2 regions of the Pseudoclavibacter sp. RFBI5 genome follow, and region 2 is predicted to be linked to the other one. Evidence: riboswitches for the same ligand, from Rfam matches in the RefSeq annotation. Region 2 holds a riboswitch; the other holds the start of a gene.

Region 1 (7,809 bases), on a different contig from region 2:
AAGTCGATCTCCGAGAAGTCCCGGTTGCGGCCGAAGCCCTCGACCCGACCCTTGATGTCGGCGTAGAAGTCTCGTGCCTCCTCGAGGCGCGAGTACGGGGAGAAGATGACGTCGGCGTTGGCGGCCGCGAAGTCGCGACCCTGCGGCGAGATGCCCGCCTGCACGATGATCGGCCTGCCCTGCGGACTGCGGGGAACCGTGAAGCGACCGCTGATGTCGAACTGACTCGTCGAGACGTCGAAGCGTCCCTCCTCGGCGGAGTCCAGGAACTGGCCAGACTCCTTGTCGGCGACGATCGCATCCGCCGACCAGGAATCCCACAGCTCCCTGACCGTGTTGACCGTCTGCTCTGCCCGCTCGTAGCGCTCGGCGTGCGGAAGGAAGCCGCCGCGTCGGAAGTTGGCACCGGTGAACGCGTCGAACGACGTGACCACGTTCCAGCCCGCCCGCCCGCCGGACAGATGATCGAGGCTGGCGAACTGGCGCGCGAGCTCGAACGGCTCGTTGAAGGTGGCGTTGATCGTGCCCACGAGCCCGATGTGCTCGGTGACCGCGGCGATGGCGGCAAGCACGGGAATGGTATCGGGGCGACCCGCGATGTCGTGGTCGAAGATCTCGCCGCGCCGCGAGCGCAGCGCGAGCCCCTCGGCGAGGAAGAAGTAGTCGAACTTCCCCGCCTCGGCCTTCTGGGCGGCGTGCTTGAACGTCGAGAACTCGATCTGGCTCCCGGCATCCGGGTGCTCCCAGAGGGTGTGCTCGTTGACTCCGCCGACGTAGGCGGCGAGGATGATCTGCTTCTTGGTCACGATGATCTCCTGATCGAGTCGGGCCTAGACGGCGGCGTAGCGGTTCGGGACGGTGGTCGGCAGGCCGAGGAGGCCCCGCAGGGAACGCGCTTCGTAGCGCTCCCGGAAGAGCCCCTTCTGCTGGAGGAGGGGAACGACGTCGGCGACGATGCGGGGAAGATCGTCCGTCACGACCCCGGGGTGCAGGCGGAAGCCGTCGTAGCCGAGCGCCGAGAGCGTCTCGAAGTGCTCGACGAGCTCGGAGGCCGAACCGGCGAACACCGCGGGCGGCTGCTCCAGCGTGCGGCCCTTCGCGTCGAGGCGAGCGAGACGAGCAGCCCCGGTCTCCTCGGGCCCGTCGAGGAATACCGCCACGTCGACGTAGACGGAGAGCGGCTCGCCGGCACGGCCCACGTTCTGCTCGGCGGCCCGCACCTCCGACAGGATGCTCACGGCCGAGGCGACATCCGACGGGGTGACGAAGAGCAGATCGGAGCTCGCGGCGGCGAACTCGTACGGCACCTGGGCGTGCCCGAGGGAGGCGACCACGGGCTGCCCCTGCGGCGGCCGCGGCGTGATCGACGGGCCGCGCACGCTGAACCATCTGCCCTCGAACTCGACGCGGTGCACCTTCGCGGCGTCGAGGAAGCGGTCCGTGGAGGCGTCGCGGATCTCCGCGTCGTCCTCCCAGCTGTCCCAGAGCCTGCGCACGACCTCCACGAAGTCGTTGGCCTCGGCGAAGAGGTCGCCGATGTCCGCGGTCGAAGCACGCTCGAGGGTCTCCAGGAACTCCGCCGGGTCGCGGCGCCCGAAGTGCGTGTGGTCCGACCCGATCGAGAGTCGAGCCTGCCAGCCGGCGCGGCCCTCGCTCGTGTAGTCGAGCGTCGCGACAGCCTTGGAGACGTGGAAGGGCTCGGTGTGCGTGGTCGTGACCGTCGGGATGAGACCGATGCTGTGGGTCACGGGGGCTACCCGCGAGGCGATGAGCAGCGCATCCAGTCGTCCCCGGACCTCGTCGGTGCGATCGTCGTCGTGCAGCCGCTCGGACGACTGCAGCGTCAGCGAGTCCTCGATGGTCGCGAAGTCGAGGAGCCCCTGCTCGGCGAGCTGGACGAGCCCCACCCAGTAGTCGGGCGTGAAGAGCTCGTCCGGACGGGCGCCCGGCTCCCGCCAGGCGGCCGGGTGGATGCCGGCGCCATCGAGTGCGACGCCGAGGTGGATTCGGTGTGGGTTCGTCATGATCTGACGCTAGGTGGCGCCACGCGGCGAGGCCACGGCACCTGACGCGCCCCGTTACGCGTCGCAACGTGGCGACATGTTCGTGGAGGCTCCTCGCACCGACGTCGAGCATCATCGGGGCATGGCTATCAAGGGCGTACTTGCGCAGATCACCGTGTCCGACCTGGCTCAGGCTACGGAATATTACGGCAGGCTCTTCGGGCGCGGCCCCGACGAGAATCCGATGCCGGGTCTTCTGGAGTGGCACTTCACAAGCGAGGCCGGCCTGCAGCTCTGGGCCGACTCGAGCCGCTCGGGCAGATCCACGGTGGTGTTCACCGAGGACGACCTCGCCGGTGTCGCCGAACGGCTCGACGCGGCCAGGATCGAGCACGGTGGAATCGAAGACGCCACTCACTTCCAGATCCTCCAGGTGCTCGACCCGGAAGGCAATCACGTGGTCTTCACGAGCGCAGGAAGCTAGGCGCGGACGGCGCCGGGGCTACAGTGTGGCCGTGCACGGGAGCCCGATGAGTCGGGCTGAGAGGGAGTACTCGAACTCCGACCGTTGAACCTGATCTGGGTAATGCCAGCGAAGGGAGTCAACTCACCCGTGCCGTCACGCTCCGACGGAAGGCACGCACATGGAAACCATCACCCAAGACCCGCTCGCATTCGGGGTGGGCGCACGAGTCACCGTCTCGGTCATGTCCGACCGCTACGTCGACGTGATCCTCGCCGCACTCGACGCCGCCGACTCTTCCGGCCTCGTGCTCGAGACGGGCGACGTGAGCACCTACGCGGGCGGCGACGAGCAGTCACTGCTGAGCTGGCTCACCGACCTCTCGCAGCACATCGCGGCGACGGGACTGCACGCCTCCATCCAGGTGCTGCTGTCTCGCGGCTGCCCCGGCGAGGCCGTCTGCGATCTGCCGGGAGGCGCCGGCCCCAGGCGAGTGGACGCGCCCCGCGGACGGAGGTCTGGGAGCTTCGCGAGCGCGGAGTGGGCGCTCTACCCCCTCGAGGATGCGGGCTCGGCAGAGCGGACGCCCGACCACATGCGCGAGATCTACGCGGCCATCGAGACGGCGAAGGCGAGCGGCACGTTCGTGGCCTCCGAGCATTTCGTGACGAAGCTCAGCGGCGACCTCGGGCGCGTGCTCGAGACGGTCGCGGTCGCTTGGGCGGGGGTCGGGGCGCACGTGCAGCACGTGACGAGCCACCTCACGATCTCCCTGAACAGCCCCAGTCATGCGCGCGGCCAGGCAGACTCAGCCATCGACACAGCAGCCGAGGCTCGCGCATGAGCCTCAAGCTGCGGGACATCGTGCTCATGGTCGTGCTCGGCACGGTCTTCGGCTTCCTGTACTGGGCGCTCGTGCAGGCGTGGACTGCGCTCTCCATCGCGATGGGGCCGGCTGGCGACCTCGCCCAGCACTTCCTCTTCGGCGGCTGGCTGCTCGTCGCGCCCATCGCGATCGCCATCATCCGCCGGCCTTTCGTCGGCGTCATCGCGGAGGTGCTCGCCTCCGTCATCGAGGTCGTGTTCCTCGGCTCGGCCGTCGGCCCCCTGCTCTTCGTCGCCGCCGCCATCCAGGGCATCGGCAGCGAGCTGCCGTTCGCGCTCGGCCGGTACCGGAAGTACGGGTGGCTGCGGTATGCGATCTCCGGCGCGCTCGGCGCGGGCCTCGTGTTCTTCTACTCGGCGTTCCGCTCGGGCTGGTACGGCCAGGAGATCCTGTTCCTGCGCTTCGGCATCCAGCTCGCCTCTGGCATCATCCTCGGCGGCCTGCTCGCGAAGCTCATCGTCGATTCGCTCGTGCGCACCGGCGTGCTCGACAACTTCGCGATCGTGCAGGACTCGAAGCCGCTCGCCGTTCGCCGTGCGGTCTGACAGCTCGAGCGCCGATATCTCGAGCCTTGACATCGAGGCGGTCGGTTTCGAGGCGATCCACTCCTCTGGAGACGGGCTCGGGCCAGTGGATCTGCGCGTGGCGCCGGGCGAGCACGTGCTCGTCATCGGGCCGTCTGGGGCGGGCAAGTCGACGCTGCTGCAGGCGCTCAGCGGGGTCATCCCCCATACCGTCCCCGCCCAGGTCAGCGGGCGCATCCGCATCTGCGGGGTGGAGACGCAGGAATCGGACGTGCCGCGCCTCTCCAGGCACCTCTCCGTCGTCGCGCAGAACCCGAGCTCCTCGGTGTGCCTCCCCGACGTCGCCGACGAGATCGCGTTCCCGCTCGAGAACCACGCCTGGGCTCCCGAGGCGATGGGGCCAGCGGTGCGCGCGGCCCTCGACCTCGTCGGCGCGGGGGTACTCGCCGGCCGTCGCACGGCGACGCTCTCGGGCGGTGAGACCCAGCGCGTGGCCCTCGCCGCGGCCATCGTCACGGAGCCCCGTGTCCTGGTGCTCGACGAGCCCACCTCGATGCTCGACCCTGCGGGAATCTCGTCGGTGCGCAAGGCGGTCGACGCGGCCTCTGCACGAGCATCCACGATCGTGCTCGTCGAGCACCGGCTGGACGAGTACGCGGGAGCGCGCGGCATCGCGGGACTCCCGGGACGCACGGTCGTGATTGCGCGCGGTGGCGTCATCGCGCACGACGGCCCGACCGCGCGGGTCCTGGTCGAGCACGCGGCGACCCTGCAGGAGGCCGGATGCTGGCTGCCGCTCGACGCGGAGCTCGCCGCGCTCACCGGCCTCGAGGGCGGACTCGCGAACGACGAGGTAGCGGACCGGGTCGCCGCGCTCGGTGCGCGCGCGGAGGCCGGGACGGCCGCAGTGGCGCCCTCGGCACCGACCCGCGAGGCGGAGGCCCTCAGCGTCGACAGCCTCGACGTCGTCGCTGGCGGGGCACCGAAGCGCACTCGCGCCAAGAACGCCTCGGAGGCGATCCTCCAAGGCGTGAGCTTCCAGCTCAGAGCGGGCGAGGTCGTGGCGCTCCTCGGCCGCAACGGATGCGGGAAGTCGAGCCTGCTGCGAACGCTCGCGGGTCTCGCTCGGCCCCGCTCGGGCCAGGTGCATGGCCCCCGCCCCGGCCTCATCTTCCAGAACCCGGAGCACCAGTTCTCCCAGCCGACCGTGCGGCGCGAGATCGAGCACGGCCTCGGAGCGGATGACGCGGAGCGCGTCGCCGAGCTGGTCACCCGCTTTGACCTCTCGGCGCATCTCGACCACAGCCCGTTCCGCCTCTCGGGCGGGCAGCAGCGGCGGGTGAGCATCGCCGCCATGCTCGCCCACGACCGGCCATTCCTCCTCGCCGACGAGCCCAGCTTCGGCCTCGACCGCCGTTCGAGCATCGCCGCGATGCACGCCCTCGATCGCACCGCGCGCAGCGGCTGCGGCGTGCTCTTCTCCAGCCACGAGCTGCGTGCCGTCTGCACGTACGCCGACCGGGTGCTGGTCCTCGCCGAAGGCGGGCTCATCGCCGAGACGACGCCGTTCGAGCTCCTCAAGAACGAGGGCCTCCTCGCCGCAGCGGGCCTCGAGCGAACGCCGCTGCTGAGCTGGCTCCAGGCGCGGCGCTTCCCCGCCGAGCGGGCGCGCGCGATCCTGCGCGAGCTCGACGACGCCGCGACACGGGTCGCGGCATGAGCCCCGCGCTCGAGCGCCGCAACCCCACCGTCAAGCTCGCGGTGCTGTTCGCCTGCTCGCTCGCGACGCTGTTCATCCTGAACCCACTGACCCTTGGCCTGCTGACCGTGCTCGCGATCATCGCCGTGCTGACGACGACGAGGCTCACCCCAGGAAGACTGCTCACCGCATCGGTCCCCTTCGTCGCGTTCGGGGTCGGCCTGGTCATGGTCAACGCGCTCAGCCGTCCAGGGAGCGAGATCCTCGAAGGCCTGCCGGTTCGGGTGACCAGCGAGGGCCTCGCCATCGGGTTCGCCCTGGCGCTGCGCACGACGGTCATCGGCATGCTGTCGATCGCGTTCATCGCGAGCACTCCACCCCGTGACCTCATGACGAGCCTCACACAGCACGCCAGGCTCAGCCCCCGCTTCGCGTACGCCCTGCTCGCCGGATTCCGCCTCCTGCAGCTCCTGCCGAGCGAGTGGCAGAGCATCCGCGCCGCGCAGGCCGTCCGGGCGCCGCTCGGACGAGACGGCACGCCGCGCACCGGGATCACCGCGTTCGGCGCTGCCGCGTTCTCGCTGCTCGTCGTCTCGATCCGCTCCGGTGAGCGCATCGCCCAGGCCCTCGAGTCGCGAGGCCTCGGAGCGGGTCCCCGCACCGTCTGGCGCCCGGTCGCGCTCGATGCCCGCGACGCAGCACTCACCATCGTCGTACTCTGCGCGTTCGCACTCGCGGCCACGCTCGGCATCGCCGCGGGAACGGGGCTGTCGCTTGTCTGAGAACAGCACGCGTCGGCTCACGCTCGTCGGGATGGTCAACCCGCCGACCCAGCGCTACGCTGCCGCTTGGCGCCACCCGGACTCGAACGGCGACTGGCTGCGCGCCAGCTCGTACATCGAGATCGCGCGACTCCTCGAGGGCGGCGGCTTCGACCTCATGTTCCTGCCAGACGCGCTCGCGATCCCGGAAGACGCCCTCGGCGACGTCGCGACGACCCTCGCCAGCGGCGGCAAGGGAGCCGTGACGCTCGACCCCATCACCGTGCTGAGCGCCGTCATCGGGGCGACGCGGAGCATCGGACTCGGGGCGACCGTGTCGACCACGTTCCTGCCGCCGTACGCCATAGCGCGGACGCTCTCGAGCCTCGACCACCTCTCCGCGGGGCGCGTGGCCTGGAACATCGTGACCTCGACGACGGATGCCGAGGCGCGCAACCTCGGCCTCGACCGCATCCCACCCAAGGGGCAGCGCTACGACCGCGCCGACCGCGTCGTGGCGCAGGTGCTCGAGCTCATGGGCACGTGGGATCCGGCTGCGCTGGTGCAGGACGCCCGGAGCGGCGTGTTCGCCGACCCGAGCCTCGTCTCGCGCACTCCGGCGCCGCGAGAACGTGCGGCGGCACCCGGCCCGCTGAGCCTCCCGAGGAGCCCCCAGGGACATCCGGTGCTCATGCAGGCGGGAACCTCGCCGCGCGGCATGCAGTTCGCCGCGAAGTGGGCGGAGCTGGTCTTCGTCGCGGCCGACGGCATCGACGGCAACCGGGCGGTGCGCACCGAGCTTCGCGAGCGGGCCAGACTCGCGGGGCGTGATCCGGACGAGCTCCGCGTGTGCGCTGCGATCCAGCCGATCGCTGGATCGACGCGTATCGATGCAGTCGGCGTCCGCGACTCGCTCCTCGCGCACATCGACGAAGCCTCGGCCGTGCGCTCGCTTGCGCGGCTCATGCACGCTGACGCCGCGACACTGCGACTCGACGGGGACGCCGAAGGCTTCCTCGCCGCGCACCGGGGCGCGACGGGAAGCGATGGCTTCGAGGACATGCTCGCGGCCGTCTCCGCAAGGGAGGGCCTCACCGTCCGCGACCTCGCCCTGCGCCAGTCGCTCGACCAGCTCACGCCGTCCCCGCTCGGCAGCGGCGCCGACATCGCCGACGAGCTGTGCGAGTGGCAGGATGCCGGGGCGGCTGACGGCTTCGTCGTGACCCCGGCCCTCCTGCCCGGCTCGCTCGAGGACTTCGTCGAGCACGTGGTTCCCGAGCTGCGCAGGCGCGGCCGCCTCAGCGAACCTGCCGCAGCACCCTCGGCGCCGACGCTGCGTTCGCGCCTGGCCGCCAAGGACGCCCCGAGAGCTCAGTCACCCCCGAGAGCTCAGCCCTGAGCGCCCCAGGTGGCCGACTGACCCGCGGCGGCCCGCTGCTGCGGCACACCCCACGGGTTCGCGTCCTGCAGCGG
Region 2 (7,809 bases):
AGTCGTCGACGAGCTCGATGAGCTGCCGGACGAGATGGTCGACGGCCTCGACAACGTGATCTTCGTCGTCGAGGACCGGCCAGAGGACGGCTCGCTCGACCTGCTCGGCGTCTACGAGGGGTTCGCGCTCACGGATCGCGGCCAGTACGGCTTCGGCGAACTGCCCGATCGCATCGTGCTGTTCCGCGAGCCGCTCCTGTCGATCTGCGACGACGAGGAGACCCTCCGCGACGAGGTGCACACGACGCTCGTGCACGAGATCGCGCACTTCTACGGCATCGACGACGCACAGCTCCACGAGCTCGGCTGGGCGTAGAGCCTCCCGAGTCGCGCGTCCCCGGTACGCTTCCCGGATGCAGCAGACGCCACCAGCCCGCGGGCCCCTCCGGCCAGGACGCCTCCTCTGGGGAATCGTCCTCGTCCTGGCGGCACCAGCCTTCGCACTGTGGATGGCCGTGACCGGTCTGCTCTCGGCGCTTGCTGCCGCGAGCATCACGGTCGACGCCGTCGGGCTCATCCCGCCGCTCGTCGAGGCCGGGCAGACGCTGCTCTCCGCGTTCGCGTTCTGGGCGATGTTCGTCTCGGCAGGTGCTGGCCTCGTCGTGCTGATCCTGCTCGGGGCGCGGAGCATCCAGGCCGCTCGTCGCACAGCGGGCGCGGCCGGTCCGACGTTCGGCTCCGTGCTCTGGGGGTGGGCATTCGCGATCCCCCTCGCGACGGGAGTTGGCGCGCTCGCCGGTCTCCTGCTGCGGCCGGTCGCCGACAGCATCGGCACCGGCCTCTCCCTCGACGCCGGTCCCGGCACCAGCATCGACTACGACGACGCCGTCTACGGCCTCATCGTCGGTGGCATCTGGCTGCTCGCGGCGCTGGTGGGGCTGGTCATCGCCGTGATCTTCACCGTGCGCTACGTGCGCGCTCGCCGCCGGCAGAGCTCAGACCAGACGGGCACCGGCCCGCGCTGACAGCGCCTCGCGACGCCGCGAAACCCCGTCATGCGCTGGGCGCGGCCTCGATGATGACGTCGGCGAGCAGGAACGGCGCATTGCGTCGCCAGTGCTCGCGCTCTTGAGCCGCCCACATCTCCCAGAACTCCTCGAAGACGCCGACGTCTGCAGGACGCGAGAGCGCCCGCGGCTTCCGGTGGGCCTCGTCGAGTTCTATCCACACGCTCGTCGTCGCGAGGGGCGCGCTCTCGTGCGACAGCGAACCGCAGCCCTCGACGATGAGCGGCGCGGAGCCGTCGAGCTCGCGCCACGGACCGGGCGCGTCCGCCGCCCAGTCCCAGCTCTCATAGCCGGGGCGGTGCGGGAGCCCCGGCTGCTCGGGACGGAGCATGTCGCGATGCACCGCCTGCGAGGCGGCAGCGAGGCCACCCCAGCCCGGGTAGGCGTCGTCGAGGGACACCAGCTGCGCGCTCTCGAAGCCGCGCGCCCGGAACTCCGCCAGCAGTTCCCCCGCGAGCGTCGTCTTGCCCGAGCCCGACCCGCCGTCGATGATCACGACCGGGCGCGAGCCGCGGGCATCCGCGAGCACGCGGTCCAGCAGCGCCGCGACCCCGCTCACGCGCTGCCCACGAGCCGGTACGACCCCGCCGCGACGGCCACTCCGATAGCCGCGCCGGCGATGACCACTGCCGCAAGCACGAGAACGAGGTCCCGCCAGTCGAGACGTGAGGGGCGAGCCCACGTCCGCGTGATGTCCTCGGCGCCGAAGCCGCGAGCCTCCATGACGGTCGCCAGTGTCCCAGCCCGTCGCAGCGCGAGAGCGAGCAGCGCGAACGCCATCGTCATGAACCGTCGGATGGCACCCGAGTCGCCGAGACCGCGAGCGCGGCGCGCCTGGCTCATCGCCGTCCAGTCGTCGCGGAACACGGCGAAGAGGCGGATGCCCGCGAGCGCCGAGACCACAAACCTCGCCGGGAGGTGCGCGACCTGCGCCAGACCGTCGGCGAGGCGGGTCGGGTCGATGCGGTTCAACGCGACGAGCGTCGGCACGCCGATCGCGAGCACGCGCACGCCGACGGCGATCGCGAGCTGGATGGAGTTGTCGGTGATGTTCGCGTAGAGGAACTGCCCGTAGCTCGCCCCGCCGGGCTTGGCGTACAGCAGCATGCTCGTGGCGGAGACGGGGGCGGCGATGAGGAGGATCCAGCTCGATCGCAGGACCTCCATGGGGCGCACTCCGGCGACGCCGAAGGCGAGGAGCGAGAGCGTCAGCGCGACAGCCGCCGAGACGACATCGAGCGTCGTCAGCAGGGGAATCGAGTACAGCACCGCCGCCAGGAACGGCGTGACCGGGTTCACGCGGTCGAGGAACCGTCCGCCGACGAGGAGCACTTCGAGCGGCACGCCGTCGGCATCGACCTGGGGCGATGTGGCCGACCCTGCCGGGCGGGAATCCGCCGAGGCGACGCCCGCGCCGCTGCCGATCATGCTGGCACCTTCTCGTTCTTGCGGTCGTGGGCTTCGATGCGGATGCGCTGGTCGCCGAGCACACGCACGAGCTGCTCGTCGTGAGTCACGGAGACCAGCGAGTGCCCCTCGGAGACGAGGCGAGACATGATCGTGACGAGCTCCGTCCAGGTCCTGCGGTCCTGCCCGAAGGTGGGCTCGTCGAAGATGAGCACCCGAGGCGCCGTCGCGAGCACCGTCGCGACGGACAGGCGACGCTGCTCACCGCCGGAGAGCGTGAAGGGGTGCGCTTCCGCGAGGTGCGAGAGGCGCAGCGCCGCGAGCAGCTCGTCGACGCGTTCGCTCGTCTCGCGTCTGCCGCGCCCCACCGCATCCGGTCCCACCTCGAGCTCGCGCCGCACCGTGCCCGCGACGAACTGGTGCTCGGGCTGCTGGAAGACCGTGCCGATCCTCGTCAGCAGCTGACGGGAACGCCAGGCAGACGGATGCGGGCCGACCGGGCCCGCCGCGCGGAACCTGCCGAGCGCCCAGCCACCCCGTCGACGGCCAGCGTCTTGGCCAGCTTCACGCAGGGCACTGCTCGCACGCACGTCGCCCGCGATCGGCTTGAGCAGGCCAGCAAGCGTCAGCGCCAGCGTCGTCTTGCCCGCGCCGTTGGGCCCGAGCACCACCGTCGACTCCCCCGCCCGCAGCGTCGCGCCGAACTGCGTGTGCAGCGGATGGTCGGCACGCCCGAACCCGAGGCCGTCGGCGACGAGCAGGTCCTCCCCCGGGGCGCGCTCGCCCCGGGGAACCGAGGGTTCGTGACCGCCTATCCACACACCCGCCGCGAGGAGCGACTCCCGCTGCTCCTCCAGGAGCACGTCAGGGGCACCGTCTGCGAGCAGGTGCTGCTCAGTGCCGAGTACGACGACCCGGTCGACGCTCGAACGCCACACATCCACCCGATGCTCGATGACGATGAGCGTCGCGCCGGTGACCTCCGCGGCACGCACAACCGCCTCGCGAACCTCCTCGACACCAGCCGGGTCGAGGTTCGCGGTCGGCTCGTCGAGCAGGATGAGGTTCGGCCGCATCGCGAGCACGCCCGCGATCGCGAGGCGCTGGCGCTCACCGCCGGACAGCTGCGCGGTCGAGCGGTCGAGCGGCATCCGCAGCCCGACGGCGTCGAGCGCCTCGCGCACCCGAACCCAGGTCTCGGCGCGCGGCACACCGAGGTTCTCGCAGCCGAACGCGACGTCGTCGCCGATTCGGGCGAGCACCGTGTTCGCCTGCGGATCCTGCAGGACCAGCCCCACCGCGCCGCGCGCATCCGTCGGATGCCTGCCGTCGACCAGCAGCGAGCCGAGCTCCTGGCCATCGTCCTCGTGGTCGCCGAGCACCCCGGCAAGAGCCGCCAGGAGCGTCGACTTGCCCGCCCCCGACGGCCCGAGCAGCAGCACGGCCTCTCCGGGCTCGATCGTCAGGTCGAGCTGGCTGACCGCCAGCTTCGCCCGATCGGCGTGGCGCCAGCCCCACCCCCTCGCCTCGACTCTCGCGCCCACGAGCGCTAGCCGATTCGCTTCGCGCTTCTGCCCGCCGCGAAGCGGTTCAGCGCGCCAGTGGCGGCGAGTGCTCGCGTGAGCAGCCAGCCGACGACTCCGGCCAGCACCGCACCGGAGACCACGACCGCGACGAGGTAGATCGTCAGGAATTCAGGGCCCTTCTCGATGTTCGCGCTGAGGAACAGCTCGAGCACCCACGCGGCGACGGCAGCACCAGCGCCCGCGAGCATCGCGACGCTCAGACCGAAGCGCTTGTAGAGGAAGAGCGCGAAGATGAGCTCGGCGCCGAGGCCCTGCGCGATCCCCGAGTAGACGGTCTCGATCGACCACTGGCTACCGAGCAGCATGGAGACGCACGCCGCGAGCACCTCGACGAAGAGCGCAGCCCCCGGCTTGCGGATGATGAGCCCGCCCAGCACGCCGCCGAGCAGCCAGATGCCGACCGCGATGCCGCCGATACCCGGAGTGAACGCATCCATCGCCACGAACCAGGCGTAGCCGACGCTGTTCCAGAAGATGAAGATGAGGCCCGTCGCGACACCGAGGACGGCCGCCGTGACGATGTCGATGACCCGCCAGCGGAAGCGGCTCTTCGGCGCCTTCGCCTGAGCCGGAACCTGCGCTGCCGCAGTCGGAGATGGAGTCGGGGAAGTTGTCATGCTGTGTGCCCTTTCGAGTGAAAGTGCACGGGCGCAGAGCCGTGGGCGACCCTGCTCGGAGATGTGCCTCCCTGCGCTGGCATTACCCAGATCAGGTTTGACGGTCGAAGGCTTGAGCCTTCCTCTCAGCCCGGACTACCGGACTCCCGTGAACACCCCCGAGTATAGGCCGTACCGCGCCTGAGCTACTTCTTGAGCGCCTTGATGAGACGCGGGAGCGCGTGCCCGACCGTCCACACCAGCGGAATCGACACGACAAGCAGCGTGATGATGTTCGGCCGGAAGCTCGTGCCGAACTCGTCATCCACGTACGCGCCGACCGGCACGGCCATCCCGCCGCCACCGCCGCCCGACGAGTTCTCCTGACCCTCCTCAGTGCTCTCACCACCGCCGTAGCCGTACGAGACGAGAGCGACCGGAAGGATCGTGGACTTGCCGAGTTCCACCTTCTCGCCGTAGGCGAGGGTGACGCCGAGCTTCTTGACCGAGTCCGTGAGGTTCTGTGTGAGGTTCGTCATGCGGCCAGCGTAGGTCGTCGACATGCCTGCCAACCAGGAGAAGTCCTGTGTGCTTGCGGGCGAGAGCGCTCCCACCCTTTGGTAGCTTTAGTGCCTGCATCCACACGCGATGTTCTTCGATGAAGCAATAGGAGCGTGCATGAAAACGTGGCCCGGAAATGCCTACCCCCTCGGAGCGACGTTCGATGGAAGTGGCACCAACTTCGCGATCTTCAGCGAGGCCGCCCACAAGGTCGAGCTGTGCCTCTTCGATGACGACGGCAACGAGGAGCGGGTGAGGCTCTACGAGCAGGATGCGCACGTCTGGCATGCCTACCTCCCTCACGTGCAACCCGGCCAGCAGTACGGCTACCGGATGCACGGCGACTACGACCCGATCAACGGAAGCCGCTGCAACCCGGCGAAGCTCCTCCTCGACCCGTACGCGAAGGCGACGACGGGCGAGATCGACTGGGACCAGTCGCTCTTCAGCTACAACTTCGGCGACCCCGACTCGTTCAACGACCTCGACTCAGCGCCCCACATGATGAAGGGCGTTGTCATCAACCCCTACTTCGACTGGGCTGGCGACCGGAAGCCGGGCATCCCCTACAACGAGTCCCTCATCTACGAGGCGCACGTCAAGGGGCTCACCGAGCTGCACCCGGATGTGCCTGAGGAGATCCGCGGCACGTACGCCGGCATCGCGCACCCCGCGATCGTCGAGCACCTCAAGCGCCTCGGCGTCACCGCCATCGAGCTCATGCCCGTGCACCAGTTCGTGCAGGACAGCACCCTCATCGAGAAGGGACTCCGCAACTACTGGGGGTACAACACCATCTCGTTCCTCGCCCCGCACGCCGACTACGCCTCCCAGGGCACGGCAGGCCAGCAGGTGCAGGAGTTCAAGTCGATGGTGCGCACCCTGCACGCCAACAACATCGAGGTCATCCTCGACGTCGTCTACAACCACACGGCAGAAGGCAACCACCTCGGCCCGACCCTCAGCTTCCGTGGCATCGACAACGCCGCCTACTACCGGCTCGAGGACGACGACAAGCGCTACTACACCGACTACACGGGCACCGGCAACTCGCTCAACATGCGCCACCCGCACTCGCTGCAGCTCATCATGGACTCGCTGCGCTACTGGGTCACCGAGATGCACGTCGACGGCTTCCGCTTCGACCTCGCCTCCACCCTCGCCCGCGAGCTGCACGACGTCGACAAGCTGTCCACGTTCTTCGACCTCGTGCAGCAGGACCCGGTGGTCTCGCAGGTGAAGCTCATCGCAGAGCCGTGGGACGTCGGCCCCGGCGGCTACCAGGTCGGCAACTTCCCACCGCAGTGGACGGAGTGGAACGGCAAGTACCGCGACACGGTGCGCGACTTCTGGCGAGGCGAACCATCGACCCTCGGCGAGTTCGCGAGCCGCATCACCGGCTCCGCCGACCTGTACGAGCACTCCGGACGCCGCCCCTTCGCCTCCATCAACTTCGTCACGGCCCACGACGGCTTCACGCTGAGAGACCTGGTCTCCTACAACGAGAAGCACAACGACGCCAACGGCGAGAACGGGAACGACGGCGAGAGCCACAACCGCTCCTACAACCTCGGCGTCGAAGGCCCCACCGACGACCCCGAGATCAACGCCATGCGGGCCCGCCAGCAGCGCAACATCATCGCGACGATGCTGCTCAGCCAGGGCGTGCCCATGCTCCTCCACGGCGACGAGCTGGGGCGCACGCAGAACGGCAACAACAACACGTACGCGCAGGACAGCGAGATCAGCTGGGTGCACTGGGAGAACGCCGACGAGCCACTCGTCGAGTTCACGAGGGCCGTCGCGCAGCTGCGCGCCGACCACCCGACGTTCCGCCGACGCCGCTTCTTCAACGGCCGCGTCGAGGAGCGCGCCGAGGGATCCGCGCTGCCCGACATCGTGTGGCTCTCGACCGACGGCACGCAGATGGCATCCGAAGACTGGAACGCCGAGTTCGTGAAGTCGATGGGCATGTTCCTCAACGGCAACGCCATCGCCGGACGCGACGAGCGGGGCGAGGAGATCACCGATGTGAGCTTCATGGTCTACTTCAACGCCAGCGAGACGGTCGTCGAGGCGACCATCCCCAGCGTCGAGATCACCTCCCACTGGGACATCGTCATCGACACCTCCGGCATGCACACCGACCTCGAGGCCGTCGAGCCGGGAGCAACCATCCCACTCGAGCCGCGCTCGCTCGTCGTGCTGCGCGAAGCCGAGCTCAAGGAGAAGCCAGACCATTCGGTCGCCGCCTCCGTCGCCGCGATGACCACCCCCATCCCCATCATCACGCGGCCGCCCCTCGGCAGCTGACCCCGCCAGAGCCATCTCAGAAGCACCTCGCGCCACGGAGACCATGATGCGCATCCCATCCAGCACGTACCGATTCCAACTGACGTCGGAGTTCGACCTCGACGCCGCGACCGAGCAGCTGCCCTACCTGGAGCGGCTCGGCGTGGGATGGGTGTACCTCTCGCCCATCCTCCAGGCGACCCCAGGCAGCACGCACGGCTACGACGTCGTCGACCCCTCGAGGGTCGACGACGAACGTGGCGGGCGCGAGGGGCTCGAGCGGTTCTCCGCGAAGGCCCGCGAGCTGGGCCTCGGCGTGCTCGTCGACATCGTCCCGAACCACATGGGAGTCGGCACACC

The links. A riboswitch is a leader RNA that binds a small molecule or an ion and turns the genes downstream of it on or off. The one in region 2 is predicted to bind thiamine pyrophosphate.
Region 1: linked by a shared signal. The riboswitch ahead of C5E06_RS14015 (YkoF family thiamine/hydroxymethylpyrimidine-binding protein) and the one ahead of C5E06_RS05655 (ECF transporter S component) in region 2 are both predicted to bind thiamine pyrophosphate.

Annotation. Positions count from the first base shown of each region.
Region 1 covers NZ_PSYA01000010.1:1,526,905-1,534,713, forward strand. The annotation lists gene C5E06_RS14000 (NtaA/DmoA family FMN-dependent monooxygenase) at 1-806, opposite strand, end outside; gene C5E06_RS14005 (LLM class flavin-dependent oxidoreductase) at 831-2,024, opposite strand; gene C5E06_RS14010 (VOC family protein) at 2,146-2,487, shown strand; TPP riboswitch at 2,513-2,622, shown strand; gene C5E06_RS14015 (YkoF family thiamine/hydroxymethylpyrimidine-binding protein) at 2,648-3,310, shown strand; gene C5E06_RS14020 (ECF transporter S component) at 3,307-3,897, shown strand; gene C5E06_RS14025 (ABC transporter ATP-binding protein) at 3,887-5,596, shown strand; gene C5E06_RS14030 (energy-coupling factor transporter transmembrane protein EcfT) at 5,593-6,357, shown strand; gene C5E06_RS14035 (NtaA/DmoA family FMN-dependent monooxygenase) at 6,350-7,735, shown strand; gene C5E06_RS14040 (aldehyde dehydrogenase family protein) at 7,726-7,809, opposite strand, start outside.
Region 2 covers NZ_PSYA01000007.1:159,922-167,730, reverse strand. The annotation lists gene C5E06_RS05680 (metallopeptidase family protein) at 1-316, shown strand, start outside; gene C5E06_RS05675 (hypothetical protein) at 354-965, shown strand; gene C5E06_RS05670 (cobalt ABC transporter) at 994-1,566, opposite strand; gene C5E06_RS05665 (energy-coupling factor transporter transmembrane protein EcfT) at 1,563-2,435, opposite strand; gene C5E06_RS05660 (ABC transporter ATP-binding protein) at 2,432-3,958, opposite strand; gene C5E06_RS05655 (ECF transporter S component) at 3,964-4,617, opposite strand; TPP riboswitch at 4,669-4,778, opposite strand; gene C5E06_RS05650 (hypothetical protein) at 4,803-5,135, opposite strand; gene glgX (glycogen debranching protein GlgX) at 5,275-7,470, shown strand; gene treY (malto-oligosyltrehalose synthase) at 7,517-7,809, shown strand, end outside.